DNA from 4 places in the Alkalihalobacillus pseudalcaliphilus genome. Region 3 is predicted to be linked to each of the others. Evidence: riboswitches for the same ligand, from Rfam matches in the RefSeq annotation. Region 3 holds a riboswitch; each other region holds the start of a gene.

Region 1 (7,512 bases), 120 kb from region 3:
TTATAATAGCGATGAGGTGAGCTTTGTTGAAAACGTTTTACGATTTATTACAGTTATTAAAAAAGTTTGGGATTTTTATTTATACAAGAGATAGAAAAATGGACCTCCAGCTCATGGAAAAAGAAGTGCACGAATTACATAGTTGGGGTATGATTGATACGTTAACTTTTCAACAAGCTATACTAATATTACGTAAAGAGTTAAGTTTACTCAATGAAAAGAAATGATAAAAGGTGGATTGGTTAAATGACTAATTCTTGGCTTGTCGGAGCAGATATCGGCGGAACAACAATTAAACTCGCCTTTATTACATTAGAGGGCGAAATCGTAACGAAATGGGAAATACCAACAAACACAGAAGAAAGCGGAATACTTATTCCGAATGAAATTGCAAAAGCTATACAAGAAAAATTAAAAAAGTTAAATGAAACGAATGAGAAATTAATGGCAATTGGTGTAGGAGCACCAGGATTTATTGAAATGGATGCAGGTTTTATTTATGAATCCGTTAACATCGGTTGGAAGGATTTTGCCCTTAAAGATCAGTTAGAGAAAGTGACAGGTCTTCCTGTAACGATAGATAATGATGCCAATGTAGCTGCATTAGGCGAAATGTGGAAAGGGGCAGGTGATGGTGCCTCTGATTTGTTATGTGTGACACTCGGAACCGGTGTTGGTGGAGGCATTATTAGTAATGGCCAAATTGTGCATGGAATTAATGGAATGGCCGGTGAAATTGGCCATATTACAGCTGTTGCGGAAAATGGTGCCCCTTGTAATTGCGGGAAAACAGGTTGTATTGAAACAATTGCTTCTGCAACAGGAATTAAACGTATTGCAGAAACAGGTTTACTTTACCACCCTGAAAGTCGTCTCCAAGCAACATTAATTAAGGAAGGATCTATTAGCTCAAAGGATGTATTTGAAGCGGCAGAAGCTGGAGATGAGTATGCTCAACAAGTGGTTGAAAAAGTAAGTTTTCATTTAGGACTAGTGATTGCTAATTTAACGAGTTCTTTAAACCCTAAAAAGATTGTCATTGGTGGAGGTGTTTCCAAAGCAGGTGAAACGTTACTTTTACCATTAAAAGAACAATTCAGACGTTTTGCGATTGGGAGAATTGCAACATCAACGGAATTTGAAGTTGCCACTTTAGGGAATGATGCTGGTGTAATTGGTGCTGCGTGGATTGCGAAGATAAGTGCACCATCTAATTTTACCCAACATACGGTATAATAAATACGGACAATCTATAATTATTATTTTAAAATAGCAAAGTAAAGAAATTGACCCTGGTGAAGGAGAATAAATCGAATGACTGAATATCGAATTGAACGAGATTTACTTGGAGAAAAGCAAGTTCCAAAGGAAGCCTATTATGGAATCCAAACGATGCGTGCGAGGGAAAATTTTCCGATTACTGGATACCCGCCACATGAGGAACTTATTAAGGCTTTTGGTTATGTAAAAAAAGCTGCTGCGATGGCTAATCGTGATGTAGGTGTCTTACAAAAGAAAATAGCCGCTGCCATCATTAAAGCAGCAGATGATGTAATCGCTGGAAAGCTTTCCGAGCATTTTATCGTAGATTCAATTCAAGGGGGAGCAGGTACTTCGTTTAATATGAATGCAAATGAAGTCATTGCTAACCGAGCGATTGAAGAATTGGGCGGAGCTAAAGGGGAATATGTGCGGGTAAGCCCTAATACGCATGTAAACATGGCCCAATCAACCAATGATGCATTCCCTACTGCTATTCATATTGCTTGTTTAAATTTATCAAAAGGACTTATTGAAACATTAAAGGCTTTAATAGATGCCGTTAAATTAAAAGAAGAAGAATTTGATGATGTGCTTAAAATGGGAAGAACCCATCTACAGGATGCTGTGCCTATTCGTTTAGGACAAGAATTCGGGGCTTATCGTCGCGTATTAACACGTGATTTAAAACGGATTGAGCGTTCAGTAAATCATTTATTTGAAATTAACATGGGAGCAACTGCGGTTGGTACTGGATTAAATGCGAAGCCAGAGTATATTGAAAAGGTATCAAAGTATTTAGCTGAAATTACTGGGTACCCTTTAAAAACAGCTGAAGATTTAGTCGATGCTACCCAAAATACAGACGCCTATACGGAGCTTTCAAGTGCATTAAAAATTACTGCGATTAACTTATCAAAGATCGCGAATGATTTACGTTTAATGAGCTCTGGTCCACGTACAGGACTAAACGAAATTAATCTACCAGCCAGACAGCCAGGATCATCAATAATGCCTGGTAAGGTTAATCCTGTTATGTGTGAGGTCATCAACCAGATCTCATTCCAAGTGATCGGTAATGATCATACGATAAGCTTAGCTTCAGAAGCAGGGCAACTTGAATTGAATGTTATGGAGCCTGTGTTAGTCTTTAATTTACTCCAGTCATTCTCAATCTTACAAAACGGGATGGATGTTTTCCGGAAATATGCTATCGAAGGAATTACAGCAAACATTGAGCATTGTCGTGAAATGGTTGAAAAGAGTGTCGGAATCATTACGGCTATTAACCCGCATGTTGGTTATGAGGTAGCCTCAAGAGTAGCGAAAGAAGCCATTGAAACGAATCGTTCGGTCCGTGAGATTTGCTTAGAACGTGGCATCCTTTCAGAAGAAGAACTTAATGAAATTTTAGATCCAAAAGAAATGACAAACCCTGGCATTGCAGGTGCCCGTTTTATATATGGATAATATCATATAAAAAGCCCATTCTTGAAGCTATAAAAAGCCTATAGGATGGGCTTTTTTATTTGCGTACTAAAATAGAATGAGAACCAGGTGTGAATCGGAATTCGAATCGTTAGATAAAGAACTGTAATCCAATTAGTGTGTTCACCGTTGGAGTGAAATTAGTGAATAAACAGCTTTATCGACAACAGGTGGGTGAGTGGAATGAAAAGGAATGGTAAACAAAAGAGTTTAACCTCACCATAAAATGCTATCTTTCTCTCTATCGTCTGTCAGGTCATTTCAATTTTCAAAATAAGGACAAATACAATAACGAAGAAGTCAACTTTTGTGAGAACAGCACAACTTTCATACAAAAGTTTCTAAACAGGGCTTGTAGATATATGTCACGTTGTGATATAGTCACAGTATGACATAGTCGCGTTTTGACATAGATTGCTATATAGAGAGCAGGTGACTTTTTGAGCGAAAAGATAATAAAAAAATATTTACCAATGACAGAGACCGCTTTTTATATTTTGTTTTCATTAGATACACCGAAGCATGGTTACGGGATAATCAAACATGTAGAAATACTTACATCACAAAGGATTAAGCTCGGATCAGGCACCGTATATGGAACCTTAACAAAAATGGAAAAAGACCAACTCATCATAGGCTTCTCTGACGGAGATAGGAAAACGGTGTACGAAATAACCGAACTAGGTATAACCGTCCTTCAAGCAGAAATGACAAGAATTGATGAGCTATATCAGAATGTCATCCAAAAGAGAGGAGCGTTTCAACATGAAAGTATGTAAACCTTTTTGGAGTTACGATCCGATAAAGACAGAAATATGGTTAAGCGAACAAGCAAAAAATGATTTTCAATTAGTAAGAATAAACCGCTGGCTTCGAATTTTCTACTTTAAGAAAAGTTCAAAGCAACAAAGAATAGAATTTCATATTAATTATCAAAAAGAAGCCAAATTGCCTCGGACCTTACATGATCGAGGATGGGCGTTAACGCTTCAGGAAGGTAAATGGACGATATATCAAAATCAAACAGATAACGAATCGCAGCTAAGGCCGTCTAGAGAAGGTATATTAAAAAAGAATCGACTGTTAAAGCGAGGGTATATGATATACCTTGGTTATCTTGCATTTGTATTAATGTTCATGATGACAATTCTAGGCACTTCTTGGTTTGTAACCGGAGAGCTTGGTGAAATGACTCGAGTAGAGAGCCCGTTATGGGCACTTACTTATACGTTGCAAGCTGCAGGGATTATTTTAATGGTCATAAGTATTTACTCTGTCATAAAAATTAAGAATGTTGAGAATCGTATTTATGGACAGCAGGAACTAGAACTAGTAAAGCGTGAGGAAAACAATAATCATGATAATTCTCAAGATTTTATAACGATAACAAGGTGGAAGTTTGGATGGCAATATGCTCCGGATAAGCTCGTAGATTGGTTAGAAGAAAAGGGGGAAAATGGTTATCGCCTTTTCCATATAAACAAGTTAGGGACTAAATTCACATTTAATAAGACGTCCAGTAAACGAACAAGTTATGCTGTCGATTTCCAAGGAAGAGCTACAAGTCATTATGAAACGATCCATCATGATGCAGGCTGGGTGAAAGTATTTGCTACAAAAGGTCGAGCGCAAAAGTGGACGATATGGTCAAAAGAATATGAGGTAGATGAGGAAGTTCCACAATTTTATAGTGAATATTTGGAACTTGTAAACCAAGCTAAAAGTGTATTGAAAAATTACACATTATGGTTTGTACCATTAATTATCATGTATCTTTATTTAATTGTACAAATGAGCTCAAGTATATCTACTAGTGATGCTTCGCCGTTACAAATCATTAATTTTTTTATTTTTATACTTGTTATCATTAGTTTCACTTCCATCATTATCAAGTGTTACAGCTATTATCGTCGCTTAAAAAGACGGATTTATTAAACATAGGCGGAACGACTTAATCAAACGATGGAACTACTGAATTATGTCGAAATAATCAATCAAAAGTCTTATGAATCCTTTCATTGTAACTTCTGCTAGTGCATGAGATAATAGGACATATGTATGAGAAAGAAGGGATGCAGATTGAAAATAGGTCTCGCTTTTCTTCTTTTGCTCCTATTATCTGGATGCTTTCGTGAACAAGTCCAACCTCAACCACATATAGATGGAGACTGGAAAGAGCAGATCTCCAAACCGCTTAACCAAAATCAAGCATTTATCCCTTATGAAACCATAAATCCTTATACACAGGTGATTGGCTGGATCGATGATACGTCTGTCATTTTATTTGAGGAAGATACCGATTTAACGAAAATAAGCCATTATGATATATTCTCCGGTGAAAAAACGGTGATATTTGAAAGCGAAAATATGATGTTAGATGTCCAATTGAGCCCTAACAGGGATATAATTGTCTTTCAAGAATTTCAGTCAAATAGTTATGATAACCATTTAATTTTCCTTGATATATATGGTCAGTTAACGATGAAATTAGAAAATTTTGGCGAGCAGTATCAAGTGCATTTTCATCCTGACAAAGAGGAACGAATCGTTATTGTTGTTTTTTTGCCAGACTGGGAATTTGAGACCTATTTATTAGATATCAGCCAGCAAGACATGCAAATGATTGATTTAACAGAGCTACATGTGGAATGGTTTGAGAATGGGGACTTAGCTTATTTGAAAACTAAAGAAGAAGGGGAGTTACCGATAGCTGATTTAATTCGCTTACAGGTAGAGGAGGAACAAGAAGATATTGTACAAGAACGACTACTGGCTTACCGTTACTTAAGTGATGGGTTCTATTTTGTGGTGAAGTCACATTCCATTGATGCTGAGAACAGCCAATGGACTATTTTTCAACAGGACGAACCATTAGTAACATTGGATGTACCTGTTTTGACGACTGGGACAAATGAATGGTGGATCCCATTTTATGATTTCGAACAGAAAAATAAGCAGCTTTTATGGTTTAAGCCTTTTTATAACGATAGCTTTTTTCATTATCAAAATGGCTTTGAATTATCACAAATGTCACTAAAAACCGGTCAGATCGATGTTTTGTTTGAATGGCCTGAAAATGTTCCTCTAGAAACTTCGCCAAACGGTACAATGCTTCTTTTAGGTCATCAGCTTGAACATATTTATTTCTTAGAAGAAGATGTATTAGTGGACGTTTTTAAAAAGTAGTTTGCTTGATTTTTACGTGAAATCTGTCATAATAAAAGTCAATAGTGATTTTAAATAAACATGAGAAAACTAGGGGTGCCTACAGGAAGTAGGCTGAGAAAAAGGTATGTTCCTTTTAACTCTTTTAACCTGATCTGGATGATACCAGCGTAGGGAAGTTGTTGCTTGTTTGTCTATGTAGAGTAGACCGCATTTCTTTCCTTATGGAAAGTATTGCGGTCTTATTTTAATTTTGTAGGAGTGTTAGATCATGAAACCATTTTATTTATATGCGATTACGGGCGATGAGTTCCATCAAGGTAGAGATTTGATAGAGGTGATGGAACAAGCGATACTTGGTGGTGTAGATATTATTCAATTGCGTGACAAAGAGAGCTCAAGAAAAGTCGTTTTTGAAAAAGCGAAACGATTACGAGAGCTTACAAAGAAATATGGGGTTACGTTTATCGTCAATGACTATATTGATGTTGCATTAGCGGTAGACGCTGATGGGGTTCATGTCGGACAAGATGATATGCCTTTATCCGAAGTACGACAATTAGTCGGTCATGATAAAATCATTGGTGTGTCTACTCATAAAGTAGAAGAAGCGATTGAAGCTGAAAAGGGTGGAGCTGATTATATTGGCGTTGGACCTATATTTCCAACGAATAGTAAAAAAGATGTCGTAGACCCTGTCACAACTTCGTATATTTCGGAAGTAAAGGCAGCAGTGAATATTCCATTTGTGGCCATTGGTGGTATTAAGTTACACAATGTTCGGCAAGTGTTGGAAGCTGGGGCCACTAGTGTATGTATGATTAGTGAAATTGTTGGTGCTAAAGACGTCCAAGCCACAGCGCAGAAATTTATCGGCATTTTAAAGCGAGGTGATACGGATGAAACTTTTAATTAATGGAGAGAAGCATGATTTAGAGGTTACTCAATTAGATGAAGTTGTTGCTTATTTTGAATTAGAAGCTCATTTAGTTGTGACTGAGTTAAATGGGGAAATTATTGAGCAAGAAAAGCGTAGTTCTGTACAACTCATACCAGAAAGTACGATTGAGCTTGTGCATTTTGTTGGAGGCGGATAATCATGAAAAAAAAACACCTAGAAATCGCGGGTCAAAAGTTAAACTCACGTTTTTTCCTTGGAACGGGAAGATACCCGAACCCCTTTGTCCAAAATGAAGCGATTCAGGCTTCAGAAGCTGAAGTTTTAACCTTTGCGATTCGTCGCGTTAATTTAGAGGCGCCAAGAGAAGATGCGATTTTACAACATCTTGAACCTAATCAATATCGTTATTTACCAAATACCTCAGGTGCTTCCAATGCGGAAGAAGCGGTAAGAATAGCGAGACTCGCTAAAGCTGCTGGAATTGGTAATTGGATAAAAGTAGAGATAAGTGCAAATGAAAAAACATTACTTCCTGATCCCATCGAAACATTAAGGGCAACAGAGATTTTAGTGAAAGAGGGTTTTGTAGTTTTACCATATACATCAGATGACCCGATTTTATGTAAAAAGCTTGAAGAGGCAGGGGCGAGTGCTGTTATGCCTGGAGCTGCGCCAATTGGTACGGGTTTAGGTGTTTT
Region 2 (7,512 bases), 750 kb from region 3:
CCTTATTTTTATGGGGGGCAGAAAATATTTCTTCCGTGGGAATGTTCGGAAAGAACTGTACTCCCTTTTTATCTTTAACACCCCCACCGATATAGAGGTGATTTTTAGGCATACCGACTAATAAATCCGTTCCTTGGCTATTCGTAAAATGCAGGGCTTCAAACTGGCTATCATTAAGGAATCTTTTCCGAGACATGAAGGCTCTGTCATGACTTTCCCAATCTTCTATAGGATTTCCCCCATCTGCCCGAGCCCCTTTTAATATTAATTGCCATAATGATTGCATAGCTTCCTCTTTACTTAAGTAAGGAAATACTTTAGATGCCCAGGTAAAGCACGGGACAGCTAGAATACACCAGCGTACCTCATGGGATCTAATCTTTGCGTAATGATCCTTCAACTTGCTGCGTGAGGTCTTCTGGAAGCGATTTATTCGTTTTTCAGAAACCCCCTTAAAGACATTTACGTTTTCAGAAATTATACGGATGTAAGCAGCACCCGCATTATCCCACTCCCTAAAGCGGGCAGCCTGCCAGTCAGGAAAGTGATCGATGGCATCATCTGCTGCATGTAAAAAAAATTCTTTGGTAGACTGTTCATCGGTCCAATCAATAACCACATTTGAAGCACCCGTATCATAGGCTGCTATTTGGATTAGACGTGCAAATGTAACATTTTCTATGTCACTATGAATAATGACTAATTGATTATTTTGCACATTTACACCCGCCACTACAGCAAGCTCTGCATACTTTTTCAACTGTTCATCACTAACAAGCTCATATTTACTTTTAATCATCACACACTCAACTCCTAACTAAGGTATATTAATGCTCATAATTTATTTAGTCATATTTCCATTATACCAACTAATCTGAAGTCAGAATAAACAGTAAAATAGTTGACCTACTTATGATGAGAGAAAAAAAGTCTGGCTACCTTAAACACTTAAAGAACTCAACAAGAAAGAGTCAGGTGAACTCATATTTCAATCAGGCATGATTATTGAAGAAGAGTTTGAAATGCAACCGTTAAATGATTGGATTAAAAAAGAAAGACTACTAATTTGGCTATCCTATAACAAGGAAAGCTCTTTTCCTTATGACGTTAGGGGCAGATCTCCAAAGACAACAATAACCTTACGAATTGTGAGCTCTAGGGATATTTGTCTTTAATCAGAAGCACAATGGCAATCACTAGCGTCACGAGTGCAATGGTGTACATAACAGCATTGGTTGCAACGGTAATCATTAATTCAAGTGCTTCAAATTCAGACATATGACATCCCTCCTTCCTGAAGGGATTGCCACTAACCTCAAGAACCATCTATTTTTACTTATCTATTATTCTCACATGACCGAGACCCATTCACAAGTATCTAAATTCCCTTTTTAAACCAATACCAATCCTTTTTATGGACTTTCTAAACGCATGAGAACACCATACGTTCTCTGTTCGGACGCCTCTCAAACCCTTGATATACAAACATAGATAAAGAACACCACCTCTCTAACAGTAAAGGTTGTGTTCTTACTATCCATTCATCGCTCATATCAATTATAGTGAAAATAACGGCGATTACGCTTACGGTCATCCTGGTAGACCATTCGTAAATCGACAAGGTGATTAAGCCCTTTACGAATCGTTGAGGGTGCTAAATCTGTACAGAAACCATTTATAACGAACTAAATATGGATAGCGACTATTCTATTCGTTATAAAGATTTCTTCAAAAAGTTCTCTAAAGTTTTAATCATCGCTGAAGAAGATTTATTCAATCTGGCTGAATATATGTTTACGCCCAAAAAAGCATTTAATATGATACGGAACTTAGCATAAAGGGCCTTTCACACTAAACCCCTTTTAGTTATTAAAATCAAACAAGCAACGAATAAAAAAGCGCTACTAACCATTTATAACGAACATTTTCTAGTACAGAAACAGATGATTGAATGGACAATAAAGAATATACATTCAAATACAATAATAAAACTAAATAAATACAAGAAAAGCCGACTCCTTCGATTAGGAGGAACTCGGCTTTTTTTCAAGTAAACCCTAGAAAAAATACTAAATGGCTCCAATTAATATGTTTATTTCTTGTTTCTTTCCTTAAAAGCTTTATTCTTCGCTCTATTACCACATGCCTTCATTGAGCACCATTTCCCAGTACCAGGACGAGAGTAATCAACAAAAACACACTGGAAGTCTGATGCTGAGCATACCCTATTTCTATGCCACAAACAAAATTATCTATCTCAAACCCTTTTACCACCCTTTTGATCCGGTTGATTGACTCTCATACAGAAACATAAAAATCTTATAAATTCATTCCAAACGCATATTTATAAAAAAGGTAAATATGGTGGTTGCTTCACTTACTAGTTGAAAGTCATAACTTATTCTTTACTTCGAATAGTGCCCTTAAAATCAATAACTGAATAACTCCTTTTATAAATACCCAAAATAAGGATTTTCACCTTCATAATTTTTATAAGCAAGCTATTTTAATGAATTAGATTTAATTACTTCTGCACCAAATTCTAAACAATGGCCACATATAGAAACTCCTGGCCCTAAAGCTAACTCTCCTACTTCTTCTTTATCTTTTCGACAGAATGAACAAGTAGACGCTTGTAGCTATTCTTATTCTTTTTCTATGAAAATCAATACTCATATAGTACCTCCCATAAGATCCTATTTAGCTAAATCTTATATTGGAGGAATCCATAAATCTAATACTATTCAACAAGCCCCCTTAGCCCTGCTTTGAAGTCCAACACTTCCAGCGTTAATTACTTTCTTTGAATAAATATTCCTCTTGAATTGAATGTGAGTGTGACCATAGATAATAGTTGATTGTTCTGTTTCTTTAACCATCTCATAAACGTCTTCTTCTGGGGTATCAATCCGAATCGCCTCTATATCTTCTCTAGGCGAACCATGTATAAAAAGTACTCCTTCTTCTACATGAGAAAACTTAAAAGTACCCATCCATTCTATTTGCTCTTTCGTAAGTTGTTCTATACACCATTGGTTTAATTCGCCAACCATACCACCTAAATTATTTTGACTTCTATATTGTTCGAATATCTCTCTATCACTGTTACCCATTATAAAAATAAAATCTTCCTTCCTTATAAAGAGTGTATCTATGACCTTCCTCGGCTGGGGACCCCACGCTAGGTCGCCTCCTACAATTACTTTATCTATATTCTCTTTTTCGATCTCACGAAAAACCGCGTCTAAAGCATGGTAATTTCCATGAATATCATAAATAACAGCTAATTTCAATTATTTTCACCTTCCTTATATATTTAAATTAACCATTCTACAGACTGTCTAATTTTTCCTTTTTTGAATCTTCCCCACTTCGATTTCCTCATTTTATTCAATTCCTTATAAGAGACCGTTTTTTGGGGAACTTCTTTACAAGTTTCATGATATTGTTTAAACTAGTCTATGTATGAATTAAATAGTAATAAACTAGGGGTGTCCATTGAGTTGGGCTGAGAGAGAAACACGATGACGTTTCTTAACCCTCAGGACCTGATCTGGCTCATACCAGCGTGGGGAAGTTAGCGTCTGCAAAAATGGGATGGCATAAAAATGCCGTCTATTTATGTATACTAGCTTAGCCGGGTCTTTTAAAAGACTCGGCTTTTTCATGCTAAAAATGGGATAGATGTGTCCTTTTTATTACATTAAAAAAGGAGAGATATTCTATGAAAGATGTGAATGTTGAATGGATGTCAAGTTTTTCTGGGAGTACAAAAGTGTATGTGGAGGGAAGTCGCTCGGATCTCTTAGTACCGATGAGGGAGATTGAACAAAGCTCAACAACAGGTGCTTTTGGGGAAGAGACCAATCCTCCACTGCGTGTCTATGATTCAAGTGGTTTATATACGGATAAAAATGCAACGATTGATATTCAAAAAGGACTTCCTCGACTACGATTTAATTGGATTATCGAACGAGGAGATGTAGAGGAATATGCGGGTCGTACTATTAAACCCGAGGATAATGGCTACCGAACAAGTTCTTCTAAATCTAATGTTATAGCTTTTCCTCAGCTAAATTTAAAACCGCTCCGTGCAAAAAAGCATAGAAATGTAACGCAACTTCACTATGCAAGAAAAGGAATCATCACTCCCGAGATGGAATTTATCGCTATTCGTGAAGGGATGGATCCCGATTTTGTTCGTCAGGAAGTTGCTGAGGGGCGTGCGATTATTCCTGCTAATATTAATCACCCCGAAAGTGAGCCTATGATTATCGGGCGTAATTTTCATGTAAAAATCAATGCTAATATTGGCAATTCAGCCGTCTCTTCTTCCATTGAAAAAGAGGTGGAAAAGATGACATGGGCTACACGTTGGGGAGCAGATAACATCATGGATCTTTCCACAGGAAAGGATATTCATACAACTCGCGAATGGATTATCCGAAATTCCCCTGTGCCAGTGGGAACTGTTCCTATCTATCAAGCTTTAGAAAAAGTCAATGGAGTTGCTGAGGAGCTGAATTGGGACGTCTATCGTGATACGTTAATTGAACAGGCCGAACAAGGTGTCGATTACTTTACCATTCACGCAGGTGTACTTTTGCGTTATATCCCATTAACGGCCAAACGACAAACAGGAATTGTCTCACGTGGTGGTTCCATCATGGCTCAGTGGTGCCTTGCTCATCATACAGAAAATTTTCTCTATACTCACTTCGAAGAAATTTGCGAAATTATGAAAACTTATGATATTTGCTTTTCTCTTGGTGATGGTCTTCGGCCTGGCTCTATCAAGGATGCAAATGATGAAGCACAATTCGCAGAGCTAGAAACACTAGGCGAGCTAACGAAGCTAGCTTGGAAGCATGATGTCCAAGTTATGGTTGAAGGGCCAGGACATGTCCCTATGCACATGATTAAAGAAAATGTCGATAAGCAAATGGAGGTCTGTGATGAGGCTCCCTTTTATACTCTTGGACCACTGACTACCGATATTGCACCAGGATACGATCACATTACTTCAGCCATCGGTGCGGCGATGATAGGTTGGTTTGGAACAGCCATGCTATGCTATGTTACGCCTAAAGAACATCTCGGTTTACCAAACAAAGAAGACGTTCGAACGGGTGTAATCTCCTACAAAATTGCCGCACATGCCGCCGATCTTGCCAAAGGTCATCCCAGTGCTCAAAAACGAGATGATGCCCTTTCAAAAGCAAGATTTGAATTTCGCTGGCGAGATCAGTTTAATCTTTCACTAGACCCGGAGCGTGCCCTCGAATACCATGATGAAACTTTACCTGCAGAAGGAGCGAAAACCGCCCATTTCTGCTCTATGTGTGGGCCGAAATTCTGTAGTATGCGTATCTCTCATGATATTCGTACTCTCGCCAAAAATCAGGATCAAAGCTTTGAAAATGTTATTGACAAAGGACTGCAGGAAAAAGCCAAAGAGTTTCGTAACAACGGTAGTCAGATTTATAACTAGGATGGTGATGCTTTTGAAGGATGTACAGGCAATTAAAAATGAAATTAAAGTACTTGAAACTAGAATCGAAGAACTTACCCAAAAAATCACTCTTTTTCAACTTAATTGTACTCATATTTATATTAGGAATGGGCCTATACAAGAGTGCAGAAAGTGTATGCACATCGTGAATTTGAACTGGTGAAGAACGGAGCATATCAATTACTTTAAAATCAAAACCCCAATGCTCTAACCCTACTCCCGTTGTTGGAAATCAGCTAACAATGGGGTGGCTTAACGTTATCAAGACCTAATTTTAAAAAAGATAGAAAAATTAAAGGCTTCTACATATTAGATATGTCTAATATGTGGAAGCCTTTCTTCTTTTACTAATGCCCCCGTTAGTTCAATAAACTTAAAACAACTAACGTTGAATTACGAATCTATTGTTTTCACCATTTTAAACCATTCAAGAAATTAAGAATGTCTTTTTGTATCAAATCCCTATCCTTACCTGATGTCATTAAGTGATGTGAGTTTTTATATCCTTTAAGCTCAGTTTTTGTATTTAAACTTGTTACCATTCTTAATCCACTCTCTTTATAAAGCTTTTCATCTAATTCACCATACATAATTAAAATAGGCTTTGAGATTTTATCTAACTGTTCCATAGTTGAATCTATATTTGTTTGAAAAGTGATTAGGGATAACTTAAATGCCTTTTTTAATCTATCAATGTTTTCTACAGGCTCTCTCATTAGCTTTTGATACGCCTCTGCATAAATCACAAACCGATCTTCTAATGACTCTATACTCTTTTTAAATGGTACAGACATTACTATTATTCCATTAGGTTGAAAGGCATTGTCCAACATTTAAAGCGAAAATTCCACCTAATGATATACCAATTACAGCTACTTCCGAATATTTATTTTTCAAAAATTTGTATCCTTCTTCAACGCTCTCCCACCAATCGGTAATACCTGTAAATGCCAATTCTTCTGGTGCCATGCCATGTCCTTTATAAATTGGAGCATAGCAACTAAACTCATGCTCATTTAGAAACTGACTCAATTTTTTTACATCACGATTCGTGCTAGTAAAAGAATGTAGTAATAAAACGGCTTTACTTTTACCTTTAAGGTAGAGTGGTTTAGGTTGAACAATTCTAACCATTATCTATTCACATCCAATAATTTATGATTGATATTATGTTCCCTTACATTTCCTATGAAGAGTATTAAAATTAGTAAAATAAAACCTATTAGTATCATAAAAAAAGTCCATCCTAAAAATGAAAATAAATATCCACTCAACCATCCTATAACACTTGACCCAACATAGTAAAAGATGGAATATAAAGAGTTAGCTTCCGTTTTATATTGTTCAGGTGAGTTATTTGCAATCCAGTTACTTGCGATAGCATTGCTTGCAAATAACCCAAAAGAAACAAGAAGTAACCCCACAATAACGAGCCAAATAAAATTAGAAACGGTAAAAATGACACCTATAAATATAGTAAATAAAGCAATTCTATAAAGGGAAATATCAAATATTTGTCCGATAAAACGACCAAAGATAATGGAACCAAACACTCCAGATAATGTAGCAACATATATGAAGCCTATTAAAGATTGACTCATTGAAAATGGTGGTTCAGTTAAAGGGTAAGAAATATAGTTCAAAATAGCTGTATAGTTACCGATTGTGAAAGACGTACACAAATAAATACTACGTATTTTCTTATCAAAAAAGCAACTTATAAATCCTACTCTTAAGTCTCTAAGTGAATAGTTCATCTTACTGAAGTTCTTTGAGTTTGGGAGACTAACCAAAACACGATAGATGCCATTAGAGTTATTACTCCAATAATAAATGCAAGGGAACTTAAATCGACTTGTTCTATTAAAGAACTGCTAATAATCCTTGCTAAAACACCACCTAATGCAGTTCCCCCAACGTAAATGCCAACAACCTTTCCTAATATCCCTTTATCAATTTCTTCCTTTAAATAGGTAATAACTGAGGCTAAAAAACCTGAA
Region 3 (7,512 bases):
CATTTCTTCGATACTCAATTGATATTGATGTCTTTTCCAATACATAATCATACCGATCGTTGCACTCGTAATCATTGATAAATAAAGCTCTCGATTTAAATTGAAAGGTAGCATTTTTAAGTTAAGATTCATGGAAACGTCCATAATCGTTTGGTGATATAGATTCATGTATTTTATAGGGGCATGTTCAGAGAAAATGATCTCATAAAAATCTTTATGCTCTAACACATGTTCAAACAAAGGAGTGATTGTTGACTCACTCGAAGACGTATTCCTTTCGTAAACCTGACGATATTTCACTTCTAATAATCCAATCACTTCATTAAAATATTCCTGAAACAGCTCCTCTTTTCCCAAGAAATGTGCGTAAAACGTTCCTCGATTAATTTCAGCTTCCTTGCATATTTCTGAAATGGTTATCTCTTCTAACGTCTTCCTCTTTAACAGCTTTATGAACGTATCAAATATATTTTTTCTTGTTTTCTTCACGCGTAAATCATTCATATTCATAAAAAATTCCTCACTTATCGTACAAGTCTTTAAAAGTTGTTCATTATCCTACAAAACTGTATCTTTTGCATATTGTAAGCCTTTACATAAACAAGCTATACTTTTAGTATACCAAAGTTCCTATAGGAGGCTAACCATTATGAATCAAGTTGTTCTTATTACAGGTGCGGCTACAGGCTTAGGTCGTGCCACTGCCTTAAAGTTAGCAGAACAAAGCTACCGTCTAGCCCTTGTCGATTTTAATGAAGAAGCTGGTTTGCAAACAACCGAGGAAGTGAAAAATAAAGGTGCCGAGGCTATTTTTATTAAAGCCGACGTGTCCAATGAAGATGACGTCAAACTTTACGTCAAACGTACTGAGGAAACATTTGGACGTATCGATTATTTCCATAATAATGCAGGCATTATGATTCCTTTTCGAATGATCCATGAGTATTCAGCAGATGAGTATGATCGCTTAATGAATATTAACGTAAAAGGTGCTTTTTTAGGCATTAAATACGTCATTGAGGTGATGCTCAAGAACGGTGGGGGTACGATTATTAATACTGTATCATCCAACTCTTATAAACCAACTGCTTATAATGGAATTTATTCTGCCTCCAAGCATGCTTTAGCCGGTATGACAAAATCGATCGGTCAAGATTACCAAGACGTAAATGTCTATGCGGTTGGTGTTGCTCCTAATACGATGCAAACGAATATTGCCGCAAATGCAAGCACGACTTTTACGCCTGAAATTGGAGCAAAAATCGGTGCTACTACGGGTCCAAACATTGCAGCAACTGCCGAGGAGATTGCCGATGCTGTCATTTTTGCGATGAATAATGGAAAAGTATTGACAGGTTCCATTATTAACTGTGCTGGTGGACAAATTTATAACTAAGAGGTGGATAACATATGAAACGTTTAGAAAATAAAGTAGCGATTATTACAGGTGCAGCATCAGGTATGGGAAAAGCAACCGCTAAGCTTTTTGCCAGTGAAGGGGCGAAAGTCATTGCCGCTGACATTAATATCGACGGTGCTAAGGAAGTTGTGAAGGAAATTAATGACGCTGGATTTACTGCAATTGCTCAGCCAGTTGATATCGGTTCAGCCCAGCAAATTGAGGAAATGGTCTTAGCAGCGAAAGAACATTTTGGTCGCTTGGATATTTTGCATAATAATGCAGCACGCCTTAATTTTTCGGGCGATGTCGATGTGATGAATATGGACATTGACGAGTGGACAGAAACATTACGTTATAATTTGACTTCGGTAATGTTAGGGACGAAATTCGCGATTCCTCTTATGTTAGAAAATGGCGGTGGCTCGATCATTAATACCGCTTCGATTGCAGGAATTCACCCTGAGCTTTCTAAGTCTGCTTATTCTGTCGCAAAAGCTGGTGTTATCTCATTAACTAAATCGACAGCGATTCAATTTGGCAAGCAAGGAATTCGTGCCAATGCCATTGCACCAGGGATGGTGCTTGAGCCTGAGATTGTTGAAAACGGCCACGAGAGCCTAAAGCAATACGCTCAGATTTTTGAAGAAACAAAAGCAACGCCACGTATTGGGATTCCATTAGACATCGCTCAACTTGCCCTTTATTTAGCAAGTGATGAATCTTCCTTTATTACCGGACAAGTGATTTCTGCTGATGGCGGCATGACCGTTGGGAACCCGACGATTAGTGCGATTAAAAAGGCTGGTATTGGGTGGTAGAAAGTGAAAAAAAATAGATGACACTTGACTGTCATGAAGGAAAGTCGGCATGGTACAAATTGTATCTTGTCGACTTTTTGTAGTAACCTAACAACCATCATACTTATTATAATACCATAGCTTCATGACACATAATCTTATACAATATTAATAATCTTAAAATTACTGCTGAAGTTATGATATGAAAAACTTTTCAAGGAGAGTAGGCAAAATGATAAAGACTCTTTTACCATTTTTTCTAATTTTGTTTTTTTAATTGGTTGTAGTAATGGGCAACATTCATCTGAGACAGCCGTTACAACAACAGGTCAAATAATTGCTGAAGAACAGTTGTCCCAAAATAAAGAAGCTGATTTTATATTTATTAATGATGTTGTCTATATTTTTTCACAAAAACACATCATAGAATCACCTAAAGAACTTGAAGAAATAGCAATAGAATCAGAATATCATATGGAAAATAACTCAAATACAGTTTCTGCTACTAAACTTCAACCAGGTACGAAAATTTTCAAATCAGATAACCCCGACATTATATATGTTGTAAAAGATGACGAATACCTCTTGTATGAAGGCATTCCAGAAGGGTGAAAAAAATAGCGCCCTATTTAAAAGGGTATCGTAACGTTGACCTTTATTGACACTTGGCCCAAGCGTGTTAGGTTATTCCATCTAACTGCCTTGGGTCTATATCTTATCCGATTAATTTTACATGTTCTAAAAAGCGTTCTACTTTTTTATTTCGCGCCCTCTGTTGTCAATAACATCCCTATCTTTTGGCCCATTTGAACGGAATCTCCTTCTTGCAGATGTTCAAATTCCATCATAGTAGGCTCAAAGAGCAGGATGACTGTCGAGCCAAAGGAAAAATAGCCGAGCTCTTCTCCCTTTTTTAGCTGCTCGTGTGAATGTGTAAGAGCAATTGTATTAATATTCATCGCCCCCACTTTAGCCATGATGACATGTTGATTCATCACGCACAGCTCTGTTAACGAGCGATAATTATGCGATAATGGCTTTTTTCCATATTTTAATCCTGCATCATTGACAGGGTATGAACGTTTTCCTAGCTCCCATTGCTTTGTGATTTCTCCCGTAAGAGGACTATGTATACGATGATAATCTTTCGGACTTAAGTAGAGGACGATGTAGTGTCCATTCACATACTGCTGTGCTTTTTCTCTGTCTCCTAATAAATCAAGCAGTTGATACATTTGCCCTTTAACTTGAAACTCACTTTTAGGTGTCAATGTACCCAAGGAGGCTATTTTGGCGTCCACAGGACTAACAATACTTGTTTCCTTATCATCCACAGTACGAACCCCATTTTTTAATTTCCTCGTAAAGAAAGCATGTAGACTTTGATACTCTGTTATTGACTTTTCAGCTTCATGCATGTTAATTTGAAATGTTTTAGCAAACGCCGGTATAATGCGTTTACTTATTTTAGATTGAGCAAAACGCATGATTATCTTCGATTGAAAAGGTGAATTACTCAATTCAACAAATATCCTGAACAATTTTTGTTTCAACGACCTGTCCCCCATGTACCTGTAAATATTTTTGGCAATCTTTATCCTTTTAGTAGTGTAAACACCCTGTATATGATAAGATTATACTTTAATAGCGCATGTAAAAAAATGTACCATGATTTATTTTAATATGCGATTTTTTTGAAGGAAGTTTCATAAAGATATAGAACAACCTATGTGATTATTAACTCAAGGAGTGAAATGGATGTTGCTATTACAACGCCTTGACCATACGAAAAAGAAGTTAAAAGGACAAATTGCCAATATCCTGACTCTATTAAATCTTAGTTTAGGTGCATTTGCAATCCTTTTTACGATTCAAGATCAGCTACGACTCGCTTTACTGCTCATTACAATCGCTGCTGTTTTTGATCGTTTAGATGGTGCTGTTGCCCGTAAACTAAATAGTACGTCAGAGTTAGGAAAACAACTGGACTCATTATGCGATATGATTTCTTTTGGCGTAGCTCCAGCCTTATTAATTCATCAAGCGGTCTTATTTGAATTTGGTTTTGCAGGTGCATTTTTTGCGATTGTTTTTATTATTTGTGGTGCGATTCGATTAGCGAAGTTTAATATTACCGAATCTAATGGTTTCTTCTTTGGCCTCCCTATTACAGCTGCCGGTTGTATGTTAACCATTTTAACTCTTCTTGTCGCCTATATTCCGGAATATGTATTTATGCTTTTCACTTTAATCTTAGCTTTTCTTATGATTAGCCCTATGAAAATTCGAAAAATGTAATATGACTTTTTAAGAAGGATTCGTTCTTTATTCGACATTATCACTAAAATATACGAAGAAATGTCAAAAACGGTGAAAATATTGGCTTAATATGAATGATTTTCCTTCGAAAGGCTTGACAGTCATAGGCTTGGAGAGTAAATTGTAAGTGCAGGCTTTAAATCAAGGCAGATTAGCTTGCTATAATGCAGAAATAAGCTTTTGTTTTCTAAAATGATAGAAAATAAGTTTTTTCTAAACAAGGTATGAAAGGGAGTTTTTTTCATGAACAAAACAGACTTAATTAACGCAGTATCAGAGCAAGCAGACCTTTCTAAAAAGGATGCTTCTAAAGCAGTAGACGCAGTATTCGAAAGCATTACTTCAACATTAGTAGAAGGTGGCAAAGTTCAATTAGTTGGCTTTGGTAGTTTCGAAGTACGTGAGCGTTCTGCTCGTAAGGGTCGCAACCCTCAAACAGGTGCTGAAATTGAAATTCCAGCAACTAAGAACCCTGCATTCAAGCCAGGTAAGCAATTAAAAGACGCAGTAAACTAATTACACATATGTAATGAACATTAAATCGAAGCAAAGGATTAACCTCCTTGCTTCGATTTTTTATTTGAAACCGTATCAAGACCTCAGCCGCACATTTTATTTGCTCACTGCATAACCACCTCTTCGATTTACATAGTACCCTACTGCTCTTCCCACTTTTTTACCAACTATTTAGCTGAATGGTCAATCATTTTCATTGCTTGTATATGCATTATATGTTAATTTGAAAGGGATAAATGATATAAGTTCGTTCACTAGGGGTGCGTTTATTTGTGCTGAGAGAGGCTATGAGCCTTAACCCTTTTTACCTGAACTAGATAATACTAGCGGAGGGAAGTGGAAGTAGACAAAAGTATGCACGTTAGCGACGTGTACTTTTCTTACACTTGTTTACAACTCCTCTTCTTTTTAGAGGAGTTTATTTGCGTCGTCGTACGCTCTAGTGACTAGCGAACGAGGAGGATGATGAGAATATGAAATTTTCACAGCGCTTATATGAAGCAGCTAAGCCTATTTGGGAGAAGAGTCATTCACACCCATTCGTACAAGGAATTGGTGATGGAAGTCTCGACATTGAAAAGTTTAAATTTTTTATGTGTCAAGACTACATTTATTTAATCGATTACTCGCGGTTATTTGCTTTAGGTAGCTTAAAAGCTTCAGACTTAACGACTATGCAAGTTTTCGCTAAAATGCTACACGTAACATTAGACGAAGAAATGAGCTTACACAGAGCTTATGCGAAGCGTCTAGGCATATCTGAAGAAGAGCTTGAAGCGACAAAGCCAGCACCGACAACTTTAGCCTACAGCTCTTATATGCTAAACATTGCTCAACGCGGTTCACTAAAAGAACTATTAGCAGCCATTATGCCTTGTACATGGAGTTATTATGAAATTGGTTTGCGTTTAAGTGAAATTCCAGGTGCCCGTGAGCACGAATGGTATGGTGAGTGGATTAGAATGTATGAATCAGATGAATTTGGCGCTGTAGCACAGTGGCAAATTCAATTAATCGATGAATTAACTGCTTCTAGTACGGAAAAAGAATTACAGGAGTTAGAAGAAATTTTCCTCACGACGAGTCGTTTTGAATATATGTTCTGGGATATGTCCTTTGAGCAAACATCATGGCCTATGGAAGATTAACGTTTAATACGTACCGATCAAAAAAAGCTGTTCTAAGGGGATTTCCTTAGAACAGCTTTCATTATGATTAAGAAAATAACCGTCCCCATGTTACAGGGCCTACTTTGCCATCGACAGCTATTCTTTCCTTTCTTTGAAAATCTCGAACCGCTCGCTCCGTATTTGGTCCAAAAATGCCGTCTGCGGTTACCCCTATTTTCCTTTGAACAGCACGCACATCCTCGCCCCTCATATTAGGGCTTCTCAGTGTTAATAATCGTGTATATTTAGGCGTCGCTGGTTGCGCCGGCTTCGGATTATCAATCGCCGTCCATGTCTTTGGACCAACTATACCATCTGCGGTTAAGCCTTGAGCTCGCTGAAAGGTACGTACTCTTTGCTCGGTCGCCGGACCAAAAATACCGTCAGCAGTCGCTCCAGTTGCTCTTTGAACGACTCTAACATCATCGCCACGCATCATAGGTGTTGTATTTCTTAGTGTCCTTCTCTCGGTCCCTCCACCAGATGTCGGAGGTGGCACCGGTGGGGGTGCTGGCTGCTCTTCTAACGCGGCAAGTGCCCTTTCTAAAGCCTTAAAGGTTTGCTCTCCGACGATACCATCAACGGCAATCCCTTGTTTTTGTTGAAATGACCGAACCGCACTTTCTGTCTCTGCACCAAAATCCCCATCTGCTCCAAAACGTGGCAATACTTCACCTAACTTCAACAAGTCTTGCTGCAGTTGACGTACAGCATTACCCTTGCTCCCTCTTCTTAAAATAGTGGCCCCAATTTGTTCACCACCAACGTCAGGTCTAACAATCAAATCGACTTCCTGTGCTTGTCGCACCTGTCCTATAAAAGTTGACCAATCTTTCAAAAGAGTAGCTGGACAGTTTTTCCCCGTCCAATGTTGATGGGGAACTACTCGGTCAATCGGGATTTGATGGGCCCCCATCAAAAACCGAATTAATGTGATGGCATGTTCCCTTGCTTTAGCAAATTGACCATCGCTATTCACACAGATTTCTATACCAATAGACTCTCGATTTCCTTGACCTGTGCCCCCATCCCCTGCATGCCACCCAATCTCATTGGTTGGTAGGTGTTGGTAAATAATTTGTTCATCATCAACCGTATAATGCCAACTTACTGATGTGGATGGATTCTTTACATATGCAGCATGCATACGTGCATTTGCACCATTTCTTCTATTTGCGGTCTCATGGACAGTGATGAAGCGAGCATTCATCCTTGTACCAGGACGATTGCGATTACTTGTCGGGATAAAGTCCTGTCTAATTTCCATACTTATTCCTCCTTAACTAAAGATTTCCTGATATGATTACAC
Region 4 (7,512 bases), on a different contig from region 3:
GATGAGCAACAACGAATTGGCCTTATTGGACTTAATGGCACTGGGAAATCCTCACTCTTAAAAGCTATTGCACAGCTTGAACAAGCTGACAAAGGAGAGTTTAAACACGCAAATGATTTTAAAGTCGAATATTTAGCTCAGCAGCCAGAACTTGATAGTCAACTAACGGTTCTAGAACAAATTTATTATGGGGATGCTCCTATTATGGTCACCCTTAGAAAGTATGAACAAGCCTTGATTAATTTAGAGGCACAAGAAAATGAAAAAAACTTGTCTGCTTTAATGAAACAACAGCAAAAAATGGATGAACTAGAGGCATGGGAAGCGAATACGATAGCTAAAACAGTCTTATCAAAATTAGGTATTCACAATTTTGATCAAAAGGTAAGTCAACTTTCTGGAGGTCAAAAGAAACGAGTAGCTATAGCCAAAGCCCTCATAAACCAGGTAGATTTATTGTTGCTAGATGAACCAACAAACCATTTAGATAATAATACGATAGAGTGGCTAGAAGGGTTTTTGGGTCAATACAAAGGTACTTTTATCGTCATTACACATGACCGCTATTTCTTAAATCGTGTCACGAACCAAATTTTTGAGCTCGATCATGGACGTTTGTTCCGGTATGAAGGCAATTATGAGGTCTATCTAGAAAAAAAAGCAGAGCGCGAAACATTAGAAGTACAGCATGAGGCAAAAAGACAAAATATATTAAGGTGCGAGTTAGCATGGCTACGGCGAGGAGCGAAGGCAAGAACAACGAAACAAAAAGCTAGAATAGACCGAGTACATGATTTGAAAGAGCAAGGCTTTAAAAGAGAGCAACGTGATTTTGATTTTTCTATCGGTTCTAAACGTTTAGGAAAAGATGTCATTGAACTTAAGTCAATTAGTTATGCAATTGATCAAAAGCAGCTATTATCTAACTTTGATTACTTACTAGTAAAAGGACAACGTTTAGGGATTATCGGTCCTAATGGTAGCGGGAAATCAACTTTATTAAATATAATGGCTGATAGACGTAAGATCAATTCAGGCGAAGTTATAGTTGGTGAAACCGTCGATATCGGTTATTATACACAGGAAGATGAAGAGATTAATGGAGAGCTAAAAGTCATTGAATATATTAAACAAGTAGCTGAAATTGTCTATACAAAGGATGGAACGATTATAACAGCAGAGCAAATGCTTGAACGCTTTTTGTTTCCACGTTCCATGCAATGGACGTATATTCACCGTCTATCAGGTGGGGAGAAGAGACGCCTGTATCTACTTAGAGTTTTAATGGGAGAACCGAATGTGCTCTTTTTAGATGAACCTACAAATGATTTAGATACGGAAACATTATCTGTTTTAGAAGATTATTTAGACCAATTTCCAGGTGTTGTTGTAACGGTATCCCATGATCGATATTTTTTAGACCGAGTTGTTGATCAACTTCTAGTCTTTGATGGTCATGGTCATGTTTCATCATTCTATGGAACCTATAGTGATTATTTAGAAAAAACGGATGTAGAGAAACAACAAGTTATCGAGGAAAAAAAACAAGTATCCAAAGCTATTGAGGTAGATTTGAAGAAAACGAAAAAGAAGCTTTCCTATAACGAACAAAAAGAGTGGGAAACCATTGAAGGTAAAATTGAGTCGCTAGAAACAGAGCTGCTGGAAATTGAGCAAAAAATTGCTGTGGCTGGTAGTGATTACACGGTGATTGCGGATTTATTAGAGGAGCAAAAACAAAAAAACGAACAGCTTGAAGCAGCGATGGAGCGGTGGGAGCAGTTATCAATACTTATTGAGGAAATCAATGCTAATTCTTAATAAAGGCTGTTCGTCTAACGGAAATTATGTTACAATGTAAAAAAATATAAGAACCACTAGGGGTGTCTTTTGACTGAGAGAGGCGAATGCCTTAACTCTTAGAACCTGATCTAGTTTAAACTAGCGTAGGGAAGTGGTAGACGGATTTTGTTAATTAAGTATGCCTTAATACGTTTATGACAAATGACATCTCCTTGTGGTTAATTAAAGAGGGGATGTTTTTATTTTGGATAGAAAAAGATTATATCTCATGATTGAGATTGCGATTATGGCAGGTTTGGCAACGGCCTTAAGTTTTGTAAAAATCAACGCCTTATGGGCAAATGGTGGGTCCATATCTTTTGAGATGATTCCGCTATTTTTAGTGGCATTTCGCCATGGTTGGAAGGTAGGGGTGTTAACGGGGTTAATAGCTGGTTTTACTGGTTTATTATCGGGAGCTAGTATTTTCCATCCGATTCAATTTGTATTAGATTATCCAGTTGCTTTTGCATTAATTGGTCTTGCAGGTGTATTTGTAAGGAAGAGGCAAGTTCCTAATTTATCTGTTATTGTGTTAGGAATATTACTAGGGACATTATTACGATTCATGGCACATTTCACTTCAGGTGTCGTTTATTTTGCAGAATTCACACCAGATGGCTGGAATGACTATATTTACTCAGCTGCATATAATGCTTCTTATCTTGTCCCACAAATGATTATTACACTCATTCCACTTTTAATCATCTCAAAGAATTATCCACAGTTTTTTAAAGTAAAACCAACTTTATAAAAGCAAAAGGCTCGTAAGTGATTGAATTCAACCGCTTACGAGCTTTTTTTATGCATAGACATGACATCTTGCTTAAATACTTTAAGAGAAAAATCAATGATTGTATTTATTTTTCGATAAAACCAAATGGTCGGAAGATTGCTTTTGTGCCAATATATTCCCAAATGATTGTGTTATCTGTAGAGCTGCCGTTATCATGTCTAGGACCCAAGTCGCCACTTATTCCAGCTTTTATGCATTTGTATATTTGGTTTTGATAAAAAATAATATCGTTCATCTCATAGGAATGGTTAGGGTGCCATTCTTTTTGACTAGCAATTCCTGATTTTATACAAACCCAACCGACATAACCTCCAGGCATCGGATTTGCATGATAAATGATATCAGTAATTTGAAAGCTACCTGAGAATGGTTCGACAGGACTATGTGTAACAGGATCATAGGTAATTAAAAGGCGTTCAGGATTTGGAGGGTGGAAACCTATAAGATCGTTATTAGAGAAAATAAATGCTATTAAGCTTTTTTGATGATTATAAAGGGGAAGAGCGATTGTTGGCTGAGCACTTGAATTTTTAATGGTACAATGTTTAAAAGCAACTTTCAAAACGGATGGCACTACGGTAAAGTTTGTTCGAATAAGAGATTGGAAAGTAGGGTTTTCGATGTTTATGTGAGAGTTTTTTATTTCTACGATACCGAAGCCTTTCTCTCTATTAATGTCAGTAACGAGTAGTTGATTAATGGAAACTAATTTAAAATCACATTTATTCACAAAGATATTCGGATGCTCATTTTCGGAATTAATATTACCAATATTTAATCCACTATTTATGAAGGAACTGTTAGATACAGTAACTATCCGTTGTTTTTGGTTATAGATATGGTTTTTTATTTGACATTCCTCAAAGGTTGCGTGGTTAAAAGCGACTTTTTCTACTAAACTTCTACTTTGACGTGTTGAACTATTAATGATTATATTTTTGTAGTAACACCTATAATGCTCATAAGATTGAAAAATTATTTCTCTTTGTTCACCCTTCATTTCAAAACTACATTCTTCTATTTTGTTAACAATTAATTGACTAATACCTTGATAAAAGCTTGAATAACTAATATGATTCCCTCGAAAAACGGAGCGATTAGAATCTTTTAGAATGATATTATCGGGTTCAATAAAGGAATTCCCAGTTACAAAGACATCATAATGATTTCCTACTAATTGAGTTGTACCACCTTGGAAATAATTATTTCTTATATACACGTGTGAATTTTCAAAGTTGGCATCCATTAAGCCAACCGTATTTTTGCAGTTATATATATAGTTGTTGGAGATTCCTGCATAAGCAGTCGTATAAATATTAATAGCGATAGAGTTGACATTATAAATATGATTGTGCTCGATTTGGATCGAATAACAGCCAATTAATATCCCGTGGTTTGTATTATAGATAAGGTTATTTCGAATCACACAATGATCGCCATAAAAGTCTTCTTGGTTAATGCCATACCTAGTTGAGTCAAAAAATAGAGGCTTCCCATCGTAAAAATTGAATCCATTATCTCGTATTATATTGTGCTGAATGACATTATAATTGCCACCTAACGTAATTCCACCTCTATGTCCATTATAAACTTCATTATGCTCGACCATATTATAGCAAGGGATTAAGCCCCAACCTATTGTTATATTCATATTTTTTGCTGGGTTTGTTTCATTGAGGAATTCTAATCTTATTTTTTGAGCACCTATTGGAATCGTAATAGGCGTATACACTTTTCTTTTAAATAACGAGCGAATATAGTCCTCTTTTTCTGAATAAAAGTGAATGTTCACGACTTTAGTGTTAATTGAAGTGTGTCTCACATAACCGAAACCACTAATGATAAAAGAGTTAAATTGGCCGTTATCAATCGTAATAAACCGTGATGTTAAGTTTTGAGTGGAATGAAAAAGGTTTCCTTTGTTATCAACCGCATGTTGGGTCAAATTCATGTTAAACTCCGTTAATGTCCTGGCAGCATCACTTCTAATAGATATATTGTCGCCCATATAATCACGAATCGTACAATGCTTAACAGAGCAATGATTACTTCCGCGTTTTAGAATTACCCCATAGGATTGCTCTTGTCTTCTTTCATTATCAGATAAAAAGCTACGGTCGGCCTTGCAGCCAATGATTGTACCACCTAACAGATGTGAGTTCGTTACATGATCAAATGTAAAACTATTACCTATAAAATTATAGAAGTCATTTCCTGACCTTTGATCAAATGGAGAACGTTGATCAGAGTCATAAATCACTTTAAATGTCGACCGATTCAAATGAAAAGTCATGTGACTATGAAGTTCAATCGTTCTAGGGTAACAAATCGCGTAGCTTCCTTTAGGCATGGCAACATGGGTGTAACCTTTTAAGGAAGCTTCTACTAAAGCAGCATTAATTCCCTGAATGTTAGTATCTGCCATTTCAAAATCGGCTTGAGTATATGGTTTATTTGGTATTCCTTCTGTAATTCCCCAAGTTACTAAATCGATTACATAAGAGTTAGAGACAGGCATGATATCAGTCTTATCGATTTTAGAACTTAGAACATCTTCTAAATGAGTAATATCCTGAATGGCGTGGTGGTGTATTTTTTCCGATTTATTATTTAAAGAATCTTTAAATTCTCCGATCAAAAGTTCTAAGTCATTGATATCAACTTTTGCAGCTAATAAATGTTCTAGCAGTTCATCTTTAACATAGGGTTCCAATGCTTGTGGGTCAATTTTCGTGTGAATCATATCTACTAATTCTGAGTCATCGTAAATGGATATCTCTATGCCATTAACATTTAAATGACCATTTAAAGAAGAGGGGGATATGTGATCACCTTTGTTGCTTATAAGAATGTTACCCGAATCGCTTCCAATGAACAGTTCGGTAGTGTCAATACAAAATCCAAATTCCCCCACGTCTAATATCGGTAAATCTTGTCTTAGGCCTCTTTTTATTAATATTTTTTTGTTCACTTGAAAACTCCTCCATCAATTATTAAAGATGGAGTAAAACCGTTAGAGCGTAATGAAGGATGGATGACGATAGTGATATACCCATCTCTAGGAAAATTCTCGATTGTATTATTAATATGGTGAATCTCGAATTCTCCTAAAAATAAACCTACTTCATCGGTCTGACCTTGTTTAAAAGTATAAGATAGTGTTTCAGTTTCAATTAATGTAGCGATTTCATCGATAATGATTCTTTTAGCGTATTGATCTGTCATTATAAAATGTATTTTAGAAAAGGTAAGGTCTATATCTAATTGTTGTGAAGCTTGAAAAAGCAAAGGTGTGCGTAAATCACCTTGTTTTAAATGGAAGAGCATGGCTTTTGAACTCCTTTCGAAATCATCTAATCCTATATTTGAAATGTGATTCTATAGTTTATTCATTCTGTATAAAATGGAAACGGCATATCATTAGTATAATGAAAAGTGATGAGGAAATTTGGACTTCTAAAATAACAATTGACATATTCTTTATAAAGAACTAATATGAATGTATTAAATCAATTTAGGATGAAGAAAACGTATTTATAGCATTTGTATGTTATTTTTTTAAAATAAAACGTTCTTTAAAAAGAACGGTATATAGAAGGTGATCATGGTGGAGTCAGGTAAAACAAAAGAAATGGAGATTAAAAAGATAGTAGATGTACTGAAGAAAAGGCTATGGATCATTATCATTTTTGCAGTTCTAATAACTTCACTTGCGACGATCTACCAGCAATTGAACAAACCTATTCCTATTTATGAATCAACGGCAAGGTTATTAATTCATGATAATACTGAATACTTCGAGACGCTGATTGTATTTATTAAAGAGCCACCGATTTTAGAGAAGGTAATTGAGGAATTATCTCTATCACAATCTGTTCAAACTCTTACAAATCAAATTCAAGTTGGTCGAGTTGATAATTCAAGAATTGTTACGTTAACTGTACTAGATAGAAGTCAGGAGCAGGCAACACAAATTGCTAATACATTAACAAGTGTATACCAACAAGAAGTAGCCAAAACATTAGACTTTCAAGATATTGCTGTTTTTTCTGAAGCACATTTACTTGAAAATCCGGTACCAATTAACCCTGAAAGTAGTCGTTTATTATGGATGGCATTAGTGCTAGGTATAACTCTAGGTATTGGTTTTGTTCTTATACTAGATAGTCTCGATAATCGACTACGTTCCGCGAGAGAAATAGAAAGGTTATTGGAAGTGCCTGTAATTGGGAGTGTTTCATTAATTAATAAAAAGTCATTGGCAAAAAAATCAAGAAAAAAATCCAGTTCTTCTTCATTAAGAGGTGAAACCATTGGTTCTTAAAAGAAAGAATAAACTAAAAAAAACCATCAATCATTATGACTCATTAATAGCTGAAGAGTATGAATTTATTCGAACTAATATTGAATTTACTGTTTTAGAGAATAATTGCAAAGTAATTGGAATTACTTCACCAAGTGGAGGAGAAGGAAAGTCAACAACGGTTGCCAACCTTGCTTTATCTTTAGCTGAGATGGGAAAAAAAGTGCTTATTATTGATATGAATGTTAGAAATCCCATGATTAATAAAATGTTCCATATAAAAAATACAATTGGTCTTACTAACATACTGGTTGGACAAAAACACTTAGAAGAAGTTATCGTTCAAACTGGTGAACCATTAATAGGAGTCATTCCTGCAGGACCAATTCCTTATAATACAGAGCGTTTGTTCAAATCACAATTAATGGATCAATTATTTGAAAGTGCCCAAAAAATCTATGATTTAATTTTAGTGGATGGACCATCGATTTTAGCTGAGAATGAAGCTAAAATTATCGCTAACCGTTGTGATGGAGTTGTCATGGTTATCCAATATGGAAAAACAGAAGAC

What was found. A riboswitch is a leader RNA that binds a small molecule or an ion and turns the genes downstream of it on or off. The one in region 3 is predicted to bind thiamine pyrophosphate.
Region 1: it holds a riboswitch for thiamine pyrophosphate, as region 3 does, so the genes downstream of both, thiE (thiamine phosphate synthase) here and tenA (thiaminase II) in region 3, are expected to answer to the same signal.
Region 2: it holds a riboswitch for thiamine pyrophosphate, as region 3 does, so the genes downstream of both, thiC (phosphomethylpyrimidine synthase ThiC) here and tenA (thiaminase II) in region 3, are expected to answer to the same signal.
Region 4: it holds a riboswitch for thiamine pyrophosphate, as region 3 does, so the genes downstream of both, thiT (energy-coupled thiamine transporter ThiT) here and tenA (thiaminase II) in region 3, are expected to answer to the same signal.

Annotation. Positions count from the first base shown of each region.
Region 1 is NZ_JAQQWS010000001.1:852,420-859,931, reverse strand. It holds gene PQ479_RS04185 (YqgQ family protein) at 27-227, shown strand; gene PQ479_RS04180 (ROK family glucokinase) at 247-1,236, shown strand; gene aspA (aspartate ammonia-lyase) at 1,315-2,730, shown strand; gene PQ479_RS04170 (PadR family transcriptional regulator) at 3,189-3,527, shown strand; gene PQ479_RS04165 (DUF2812 domain-containing protein) at 3,514-4,683, shown strand; gene PQ479_RS04160 (YqgU-like beta propeller domain-containing protein) at 4,828-5,934, shown strand; TPP riboswitch at 5,996-6,107, shown strand; gene thiE (thiamine phosphate synthase) at 6,185-6,829, shown strand; gene thiS (sulfur carrier protein ThiS) at 6,813-7,010, shown strand; gene PQ479_RS04145 (thiazole synthase) at 7,013-7,512, shown strand, end outside.
Region 2 is NZ_JAQQWS010000001.1:215,109-222,620, reverse strand. It holds gene PQ479_RS01125 (aminopeptidase) at 1-799, opposite strand, end outside; gene PQ479_RS01120 (hypothetical protein) at 1,156-1,278, opposite strand; gene PQ479_RS01115 (CGNR zinc finger domain-containing protein) at 2,093-2,242, opposite strand; partial or broken gene PQ479_RS01110 (ClpX C4-type zinc finger protein) at 2,502-2,615, opposite strand; gene PQ479_RS01105 (metallophosphoesterase family protein) at 2,745-3,293, opposite strand; TPP riboswitch at 3,478-3,592, shown strand; gene thiC (phosphomethylpyrimidine synthase ThiC) at 3,725-5,491, shown strand; gene PQ479_RS01095 (alpha/beta hydrolase) at 5,923-6,306, opposite strand; gene PQ479_RS01090 (alpha/beta hydrolase) at 6,320-6,646, opposite strand; gene PQ479_RS01085 (MFS transporter) at 6,646-7,269, opposite strand; gene PQ479_RS01080 (MFS transporter) at 7,266-7,512, opposite strand, start outside.
Region 3 is NZ_JAQQWS010000001.1:967,880-975,391, forward strand. It holds gene PQ479_RS04750 (TetR/AcrR family transcriptional regulator) at 1-510, opposite strand, end outside; gene PQ479_RS04755 (SDR family NAD(P)-dependent oxidoreductase) at 650-1,396, shown strand; gene PQ479_RS04760 (SDR family NAD(P)-dependent oxidoreductase) at 1,411-2,220, shown strand; gene PQ479_RS04765 (hypothetical protein) at 2,551-2,811, shown strand; gene PQ479_RS04770 (phosphatidylserine decarboxylase) at 2,958-3,752, opposite strand; gene pssA (CDP-diacylglycerol--serine O-phosphatidyltransferase) at 3,958-4,497, shown strand; gene PQ479_RS04780 (HU family DNA-binding protein) at 4,762-5,034, shown strand; TPP riboswitch at 5,281-5,386, shown strand; gene tenA (thiaminase II) at 5,508-6,182, shown strand; gene PQ479_RS04790 (peptidoglycan recognition protein family protein) at 6,250-7,470, opposite strand.
Region 4 is NZ_JAQQWS010000006.1:151,689-159,200, reverse strand. It holds gene PQ479_RS14040 (ABC-F family ATP-binding cassette domain-containing protein) at 1-1,821, shown strand, start outside; TPP riboswitch at 1,870-1,970, shown strand; gene thiT (energy-coupled thiamine transporter ThiT) at 2,048-2,596, shown strand; gene PQ479_RS14030 (hypothetical protein) at 2,703-5,609, opposite strand; gene PQ479_RS14025 (hypothetical protein) at 5,606-5,965, opposite strand; gene PQ479_RS14020 (YveK family protein) at 6,246-6,962, shown strand; gene PQ479_RS14015 (CpsD/CapB family tyrosine-protein kinase) at 6,952-7,512, shown strand, end outside.